Regions from separate parts of the Neobacillus sp. Soil_C_43 genome, predicted to be linked through region 1. Evidence: riboswitches for the same ligand, from Rfam matches in the RefSeq annotation. Region 1 holds a riboswitch; each other region holds the start of a gene.
The links. Region 1 has a riboswitch for S-adenosylmethionine ahead of mtnK (S-methyl-5-thioribose kinase). Riboswitches for the same ligand answer to the same signal wherever they lie in the genome.

Region 2: it holds a riboswitch for S-adenosylmethionine, as region 1 does, so the genes downstream of both, AC3A54_RS14530 (methionine biosynthesis PLP-dependent protein) here and mtnK (S-methyl-5-thioribose kinase) in region 1, are expected to answer to the same signal.
Region 3: it holds a riboswitch for S-adenosylmethionine, as region 1 does, so the genes downstream of both, metK (methionine adenosyltransferase) here and mtnK (S-methyl-5-thioribose kinase) in region 1, are expected to answer to the same signal.
Region 4: it holds a riboswitch for S-adenosylmethionine, as region 1 does, so the genes downstream of both, AC3A54_RS20640 (sugar ABC transporter substrate-binding protein) here and mtnK (S-methyl-5-thioribose kinase) in region 1, are expected to answer to the same signal.

Annotation. Positions count from the first base shown of each region.
Region 1 is NZ_JBDGJV010000004.1:87,202-89,407, reverse strand. It holds gene AC3A54_RS07955 (carbon-nitrogen family hydrolase) at 47-832, shown strand; SAM riboswitch class I at 939-1,099, shown strand; gene mtnK (S-methyl-5-thioribose kinase) at 1,199-2,206, shown strand, end outside.
Region 2 is NZ_JBDGJV010000010.1:86,052-88,257, reverse strand. It holds gene AC3A54_RS14530 (methionine biosynthesis PLP-dependent protein) at 1-964, opposite strand, end outside; SAM riboswitch class I at 1,104-1,221, opposite strand; gene AC3A54_RS14525 (asparagine synthase-related protein) at 1,593-2,206, shown strand, end outside.
Region 3 is NZ_JBDGJV010000001.1:880,572-882,777, reverse strand. It holds gene pckA (phosphoenolpyruvate carboxykinase (ATP)) at 1-713, opposite strand, end outside; SAM riboswitch class I at 899-1,044, shown strand; gene metK (methionine adenosyltransferase) at 1,320-2,206, shown strand, end outside.
Region 4 is NZ_JBDGJV010000018.1:60,645-62,850, reverse strand. It holds gene AC3A54_RS20640 (sugar ABC transporter substrate-binding protein) at 1-939, opposite strand, end outside; SAM riboswitch class I at 1,068-1,176, opposite strand; gene AC3A54_RS20635 (MFS transporter) at 1,408-2,206, shown strand, end outside.

The sequences.
Region 1 (2,206 bases):
CTTGTAAAGAAAAAATTCTGATTTTTCGAACCGGAGGGAAAATTCTTTGAAATTAAACATATCTTGTCTACAAATGGATATCGCCTTTGGTAATCCATATGAAAACTATCATTCTGCTGAAAGACTGATTGAAAAAGCAATGGAAACTAAGCCTGACATTCTCGTCTTACCTGAACTCTGGACCACCGGATATGACCTAACACGACTTGATGAAATTGCAGATGACCAAGCGAAACAAACGATTCAGTTTCTACAGGAGGCAGCAAAAAAATACCAAGTTCATTTCGTTGGAGGATCTGTTGCAAACCGCAATGATAGCGGAGTAAAAAATACTTTGATTATCATAAACAAAGAAGGCCAGTTGGTTCACCAATATAGTAAATTACATTTGTTTAAGCTTATGGATGAGCATTTATATTTAGAGGCTGGTACAGAAAAAGGCTTATTTCAATTACAGAATCGTCATTTTGCGGGAGTCATTTGTTATGACATCCGTTTTCCTGAATGGATACGCACCCATACTTCTCATGGTGCGGAAGCACTATTTGTGGTCGCAGAATGGCCTGAACCACGGTTAGCACATTGGCGGGCCTTACTAATTTCTCGAGCAATCGAAAATCAATGTTATGTTGTTGCCTGCAACCGGTCTGGAAGTGATCCAAATAACAAATTTGCTGGTCACAGTATGATTATTGACCCTTGGGGAGAAGTGATTGCAGAAGCTGGGGATGAAGAGGAAATTCTATCTGCAGAATTAAACATGGACCTTGTTAAAGATATCCGCAAACAAATCCCTATCTTCGCAGATAGAAAGCCAGAATACTATCGTTAGAAGTTTCAAATTTAAAAATTAATAATATTTTCAAAATTTTGTTGACACCTTTCTTTTTATCCTGTTATAGTTTTTATCATACTGAAAAAATAGAATATTAGATTTACTCTTATCACGAGCTGGCTGAGGGATTTGGCCCTTTGAAGCCCAGCAACCGACCTTAACCCACTGAAAAGCGGGGCGCTTATCATGAGATAGGTACAGGGGACTCCCTAAAAGGCACGGTGCTAATTCCAACAGAAGGATGTTCTTTCTGAGAGATAAGAGGTGCGAAGAAACATACATCTTCTAGCCTCTTTCAGACAAGAAAGAGGCTTTTTTGTGCGTAAAGTACAACAGAGCCTCCAAAATAAGGAGGAATTTATTATGAGTCTATTAAAACAGACAACGTACAAACCTTTAACTGAAGAAGCTGCTATCGAATTATCAATTAATTTAAATATTTTCTCTGAAAAAGCAAACCTATCTAGTAAGGAAATTGGTGATGGCAATCTTAACCTTGTATTCCACTTGGTTGATCAAGATTCAGGGAAAAGTATCATTATCAAACAAGCTCTCCCTTATGCAAAAGTCGTGGGTGAAAGCTGGCCATTAACACTTAAAAGGGCGAAAATTGAAGCAGAAGCCTTAAAAACTTTTGGTCAGATTGCTCCAAATTTCGTACCACAGGTATATTACACAGATGATGTTTTAGCTGTTACTGTAATGGAGGACTTATCCCATCTCTTAATTGCTAGAACAGGATTTATAAAAGGTGCGACCTATCCCCTCATTTCTAAACATTTAGGTGAGTACCTGGCTAGAACTTTATTTTTCACCTCAGATTATGCGCTAACTCCAGCAGAGAAAAAGGCAAAAGTTCAGCAATTTATTAATCCTGAGCTATGCAAAATTACTGAGGATTTAATTTTTACAGGTCCATTTTTTGACGCAGAAACAAATGAATTTGAATCTGACCTGCGTCCAGTAGTGGAAGATCTTTGGCTGGACGAGGAGCTAAAGTTTCATGTTAATGTTTTAAAAAGAAGTTTCTTAACAGAAGCGGAATCACTCCTTCATGGAGATCTGCATACAGGAAGTGTCTTTGCCGACGATTCCGAAACAAAAGTAATTGATCCTGAATTTGCTTTTTACGGACCAGCTGGTTTTGACATTGGTCAAGTTTTTGCTAATTTACTCTTCCAAGTCATTGTGAATGTGCCAAAACGTGAACTGTTTATCACTCATATTGAAACTGTTTGGAATGTCTTTGAAGAGCAATATTCACAATTATGGAATACGGAAAACAAAGAACCATTAGCTAAGACCCCTTCGTTCTTACGCTTTCAGCTGGCTAAATTCTTTGAGGATACAATCGGTTTTGCTGGATGCGAG
Region 2 (2,206 bases), on a different contig from region 1:
TTTGTGTAGCAGGATACGTAATAAAGCTTTCCGTTCCACCGAGACTTTCTGCAAACGTAATGAGCGATAATCCTTGTAGGAATGGATTCACCCATGCTTCATCTTTTACTCGGAAAGAAACCATTCCACCGCGTCCAGGATATAGAACATCTGTCACATCTTCATGATTAGAAAGATACTCTACCACAGCTTTTGCATTCTTTTCGTGTCTTTCCATTCTAAGCGATAGAGTTTTCATTCCGCGCATTAACAGCCAGGAGTCAAATGGGCTAAGTACGGCACCCGCACCGTTATGATGAAAAGCTAATGCTTCACATAGTTCCTTTCCTTTAGCAACAATCAATCCTGCAAGTACGTCGTTATGACCACCCAGGTACTTCGTTGCACTATGAATAACGATATCAGCCCCGAGCTTAATGGGTTGCTGTAATAGTGGAGTATAGAAGGTATTATCAACAATCAAGAGTATTCCGTGCTCCTTTGCAATTTGAGAAACAGCGGCAATGTCCGATTGCTGCATGAGGGGATTAGTAGGAGTCTCCAAAAAAATGGCCTTTGTTTGTGGAGTAATCTTCCCTTCGATTTCTTCCGGACAACAGGTATTTACATATTGAGTGTTTAATCCCCATTTTTTAAAGCCTTGTTCTAATAAGCGATAGGTACCGCCATATAAATCTTCGCTAACAAGCCATTCATCTCCCGATTGAAATAAGGAAAGAATTGTGAAAATAGCAGCCATACCTGAACTGCAGGCAAAGCCTTGATCACCTGATTCTAAATCAGCAATCGTTTTTTCCAGGAGCTGACGCGTTGGGTTCCCTGTTCGACTATAGTCAAACCCTGTTGATTGCCCGATGCCTTCGTGTCGATAAGCAGTAGAAAAATAAACAGGCGGGTTCACTGTACCTGTCGCTGTCTCGCTGCGGTTTCCAATTTGGGCTAGTTTTGTGTCAATTTTGTACATAACGCACACTCCTTAAAGTTTGTTGTAATTAGAGTTAGTTTGCTAACTTTAACGCTACAGGGCGCTAAAGCTTTCAGATAAATAAAAAAAGTCTTCTTATAAGAAGAAGACTTTTGTACGTACGACCAAATTGTCATTCTTCTTATCTTGCAAATTAGTAAAATTTGCAGGACTTAGCACCTTTTCAATGAACGGATCGTTCTTTGAAGGTTGCTGAGGCGTCGCAGGGCCATTCCCTCAACCTCTCTTGATAAGAAATCAATTATTTAGATTATTTATAAAATTTACTACAAATTGGGGGGGATGTCAATTTGTTTTTATCTTAATGAGGAAACTTTAGTTATAACGGAGAGGACAAAATATTTAATTTATTATCTTAAAATTTATTGACAGTAATAGTTTATGGATTTATTATTAGTTATAACGAACGTTCTTGATAAAGAACTAATCTGGGTAATAAGTTACATAGAACGACAGTTTAAAAACTTAATTATACTAAATTTCAGGTATATCGGATTAGATATGATTCCTGATAATTAAGTGTGGTCTTACTGTTCTTTTTAGTGAACTAATAATGAAGTTGAAAATAATAAATGCTATGAATTTTTTTGATTGGCAGGAGGAAAAGATGAGCGCAATAGCCGGAATATATCATTTAAATAATGAACCTATCAATCTAGAGCAAGGAAACCGGATGATGAAAGAATTAGAAAAATATCCGGCCGATGATATTCAAACTTGGCATAACGACAAAGTCTTCCTTGGCTGCCATGCACAGTGGATTACACCGGAATCAGTTGGTGAAAAACTTCCTTACTATGACCATCAACGGAAGTTAGCCATTACCGCTGATGCAATTATTGATAATAGGGATGAATTGTTTGAGAGATTACAAGTTGATAAAAGGAAAAGAAAAGAGATCACTGATAGTGAATTGATTTTGCTTTCTTATCATAAATGGGGAGAAGACTGTCCGAAATTCCTAATTGGAGACTTCGCCTTTATGATTTGGGATGAAACAAAGCAAAAACTATTTGGTGCGAGGGATTTTTCCGGTGCCAGGACCCTTTATCTTTTTCGAGACAAACAAAGGGTTGTTTTTTGCACAACGATTAAACCATTATTTTCCTTACCATATATTCAGAAAAAATTAAATGAACATTGGTTAGCAGAATATCTTGCTATCTCAAACATGATTGACAACATAGATCCATCTTCAACGGTCTATAAAGACTTAGAACA
Region 3 (2,206 bases), on a different contig from region 1:
CCTGTTCCTGATAGACCAAAGAATAGAGCGACATCTCCCTCAATTCCTACATTCGCAGAACAGTGCATGGAGAAAATATTGTTTTCCGGTAATAAATAATTCATTACGGAAAAAATGGACTTTTTCATTTCACCTGCATATTCAGTTCCACCGATGAGAACAATGCGGCGTTCAAATGAGATGATGATAAAGGTTTCTGAATTGGTTCCGTCGACCTTAGGATCTGCCTTAAAATTAGGTGCTGAAATCACCGTAAATCCTGGGTCATGTGAAAGCAGTTCATCCTCTGATGGACGTATAAATAGTTGATGAACAAAAAGATTGTGCCAGGCAAATTCATTCACTACTTGAATAGGTAAGCGGGATTTTTTATCTGCTCCTGCAAATCCTTTAAAAACAAAAATATCTTCTTGTTGTTTTAAATAATTTAGGACTTTTTGATAAAGTTTCGTAAATATTTCTTCAGATATAGGTTGATTCAACGAACCCCAAGCAATCTTATCCTTTGTGGACTCTTCCATCACAACGAATTTATCTTGAGGTGAGCGGCCTGTATATTTACCAGTTGAAACGCTTACAGCGCCAGTCGAAGTTAAAGAACCTTCGTTACGACATAAGATCTTTTCTACTAACTGGGGAACTGATAATTGCACGTGGACATTACTTTCTGATAACATTTGTTTTAAGTCATTGGGAATATGAACAGAATTCATCTACTGCAACCTTCCTTTTTCCATGTTTTTAATGGTAATAATTTAATAAAAAGTATAACACATTTATTCAAATAATCTATACTAATTAATGAAAAATAGGTTGTATGGATTAAATTTAAATTTCTTGAAAAATGCATTGACATTGTTCGACAGTGTAGGTTATTATTTACCCTTGAACGGATACTCTCTTATCCCGAGCTGGTGGAGGGACAGGCCCAATGAAACCCAGCAACCTGCAAACGAAAGCAAGATAGTAGTAGGTTTTCTTCTATTATTATTTTCGGGCAAAGGTGCTAAACCTGAAGCAAGGCCTAGCCTTGAACGATAAGAGTGAAAGGCGCGCAAAACTTTTGCTATCAACCTTTCCTCAGAGATGGAAAGGTTTTTTGTTTGCAAATGATTTCGTGCTATATAATCGCTTCTATTTATTCCATCGTTAGAATTTTCTATGGGGTTATTGCAGAATATTGTTTAATTAATAAAAACCCTGTATTTATTTCATACTACTAAGGGAATGAGTTCCGTATCAATCCGAGGTTAAACGGCAAGGTCATTACATACCCACACAGATAACCTCACTTATCTCACTATATAGGAGGAATTCAGATGTCAACAAAACGTCGTTTGTTCACTTCTGAATCAGTAACTGAAGGTCATCCCGATAAGATCTGTGACCAAATTTCTGATTCCATTTTAGATGCTATTTTAGCAAAAGATGCTAATGCACGTGTTGCTGCTGAAACTTCAGTTACAACTGGTTTAGTTTTGGTTGCTGGCGAGATTACTACTTCAACTTACGTGGACATTCCAAAAATTGTTCGTGAAACAATTAAAAGCATTGGTTACAATCGTGCAAAATACGGATTTGACTCCGAAACATGTGCAGTTTTAACTTCTATCGATGAACAGTCTCCTGACATCGCGATGGGTGTTGACCAAGCGCTTGAAGCTCGTGAAGGCCAAATGTCAGATGAGCAAATTGAAGCAATTGGTGCAGGCGACCAAGGTTTAATGTTTGGTTTCGCATGTAATGAAACAAAGGAGCTTATGCCGCTTCCAATTTCCCTTGCGCACAAGCTTGCACGCCGTTTAACAGAAGTTCGTAAAGAAGAGCTCCTTCCTTACCTACGTCCGGATGGAAAGACACAAGTAACAGTTGAATATGATGAGAACGATAAACCAGTTCGTATTGATACAATCGTTATTTCTACTCAACACCACCCTGAAGTTACATTAGAACAGATTCAACGTAATCTGAAAGAGTATGTGATCAATCCGGTTGTTCCACAAGAATTAATCGATGAAAATACAAAATACTTCATTAACCCAACAGGCCGTTTCGTTATCGGCGGACCTCAAGGGGATGCTGGTTTAACAGGACGTAAAATCATTGTTGATACTTACGGTGGCTATGCACGTCACGGCGGTGGCGCATTCTCTGGTAAGGATCCTACAAAGGTTGACCGTTCTGCCGCTTATGCAGCACGTTATGT
Region 4 (2,206 bases), on a different contig from region 1:
TTCACCTGCTAGTTTTTTAGAAAGCAATCTCAAATCCACCGCACCAATTAGTTTAGGATCCACGGCAGCTGTGTATTTCCAAGCACTACCTTTTCTTTGAATCTCTTGAAGGTCTGCATTTGAAACATCAATGCCATAAATTTTCACTTCTTCACGGCCCGCCTCTTTTAGAGCTCGTGCCGCACCAATAGCAAAGGCATCCCAAGTAGCAAAGATGGCATCCAACTTTCCTTTTGGATATTTATTTAACATGGCAGCTACGGCGTTTTGTGTTTGAACACTGGTATCTGCAGCGGCTACACCGAACCGTTCCACTTCTTTAATTCCAGGATTTTTTGAAAGTACATCTTGATACACTTTGTTTCGTCTCACCATTGGTGGAAAACCGTCAACCCAAAGGTACGCAATATTCGCTTTGCCCTTCGTATCCTTTACAAGCTGATCTAGTGCTAAAGTTGCCAATGCTTCGTCATCCTGTGATGTAAGTGTTACTCCCTCCACCTCAGCCAACTTTGGATTAGAATCAAATGTAACAACGCTTTTTCCTTTTTCGACAATCTTCTTTACATCGTTCACCGTCGCATCATCATCACCGTGTGAAATAATGAATCCATCATAGTCCTGACCTAACGCCTGATTTATAGCATCATGGAATTTTGCTGTATCTCCATTTGCGGTAAACACATCCACTTTTAAACCTAATGCTTCTCCCTCTTCTTTAGCTCCTGCTAAGAATTGAGCTGTGTGGTCGTCACCGCCAATTTTACGAATCACCTTAATTTTTAATTGGTCGCCTTTAAATTGTTCTGGTACGCCTTCAAGTGATACATTTTTATTTCCGCTTGCTTTCTTGGTTTCTCCCCCTGATGCACACCCTGTGAGTAGCAGGCTTGCTGCCAACGTCGATACAAGCACACTTTTGAAAATATTTTTTTTCATGATAAAAGCTCCCCCTTTTCGTCTTTCTTACCAAAATAAACTATTCCCATTGGAGAAGTCTTTTTTATGTAAAAATAAAAAACCTCTCCAGAAAAGAGAGGTTTCATCACAAATGTTGGACTACTCCTCTCTTATCTCTCAAAACATTAAATGTTTTGCAGGATTTAGCACCAATTCCTTTTTCGGAACGGTTGCTGGGCGTCATCGGGCCAGTCCCTCTGCCACTCTTGATAAGAGAACGTATTATTGATTTAAAGTAATAAACTAAATTTAAACTCACATTAACAAGTTGTCAATAGTATTTTAAATATTTTTAATAAAGTAATAACTCCTTTTTAATCTTATTGAACGGAGTTGGGGAAACTATTATTAAAACTAAACCCAGTTATTGCTTTATTCTCCTAAGAAATTTCGGTATGATTATATTTAGGAAACCGAAATAAATTGTAGAAAGAAGTGTTACCATCCATGAATAAGCAGGAAAGTGCAAAGCGTAATTTACTAATTATGTGGTTTGCCAACTTCTTTGTTGCCGGTAGTATGACGATGGTCATGCCGTTTATTTCGCTGTATATTGAAACGTTTGGGGACTTTTCAGAGAAATATGTCCAACATTGGTCAGGTATTACTTTTGGGATCACCTTTGTTTCTGCCTTTCTTTTTTCACCAGTTTGGGGGAAGATTGGAGATCGCTATGGTCGGAAAAAGATACTTATCATTTGTGGATTAGGGATGGCTGTATCTATCTTTTTAATGGGATTTGTTCATTCAGTCTGGCAGCTGTTCTTGCTACGGTTTTTTATGGGCTTTTTCTCAGGGTTTATCCCGATGTCACAGGCATTCATCTCCACACAAACACCTAAAGAGATTGCTGGTCGTGTCCTTGGGACATTACAAACAGGAAGTATTACGGGTTCGTTGTTAGGACCCATGCTCGGAGGAATTTTAGCCGATACACTCGGCTATGCGACCACCTTTAAATGGACTTCGATTTCCATATTCATCTCTGCCATGCTTGTCATCGCTACGAAGGAATTTCTCGTAGAACCAACGAGGGGTACTAAATCACATTATTCTAGTAAAGAGGTTATCAAACACATCCTACGAAATCCTGTACTATTAACCGTATTGCTTATATCATCTCTTGTACAAATCGCCCATTTCAGCATTCAACCAATCCTGTCGTTATTTGTAAGTGATTTGCATGGGCCAAACAATGTTGCTTTTTATTCAGGGATTGCTTTTTCCGCAGCGGGAATAGGCAACT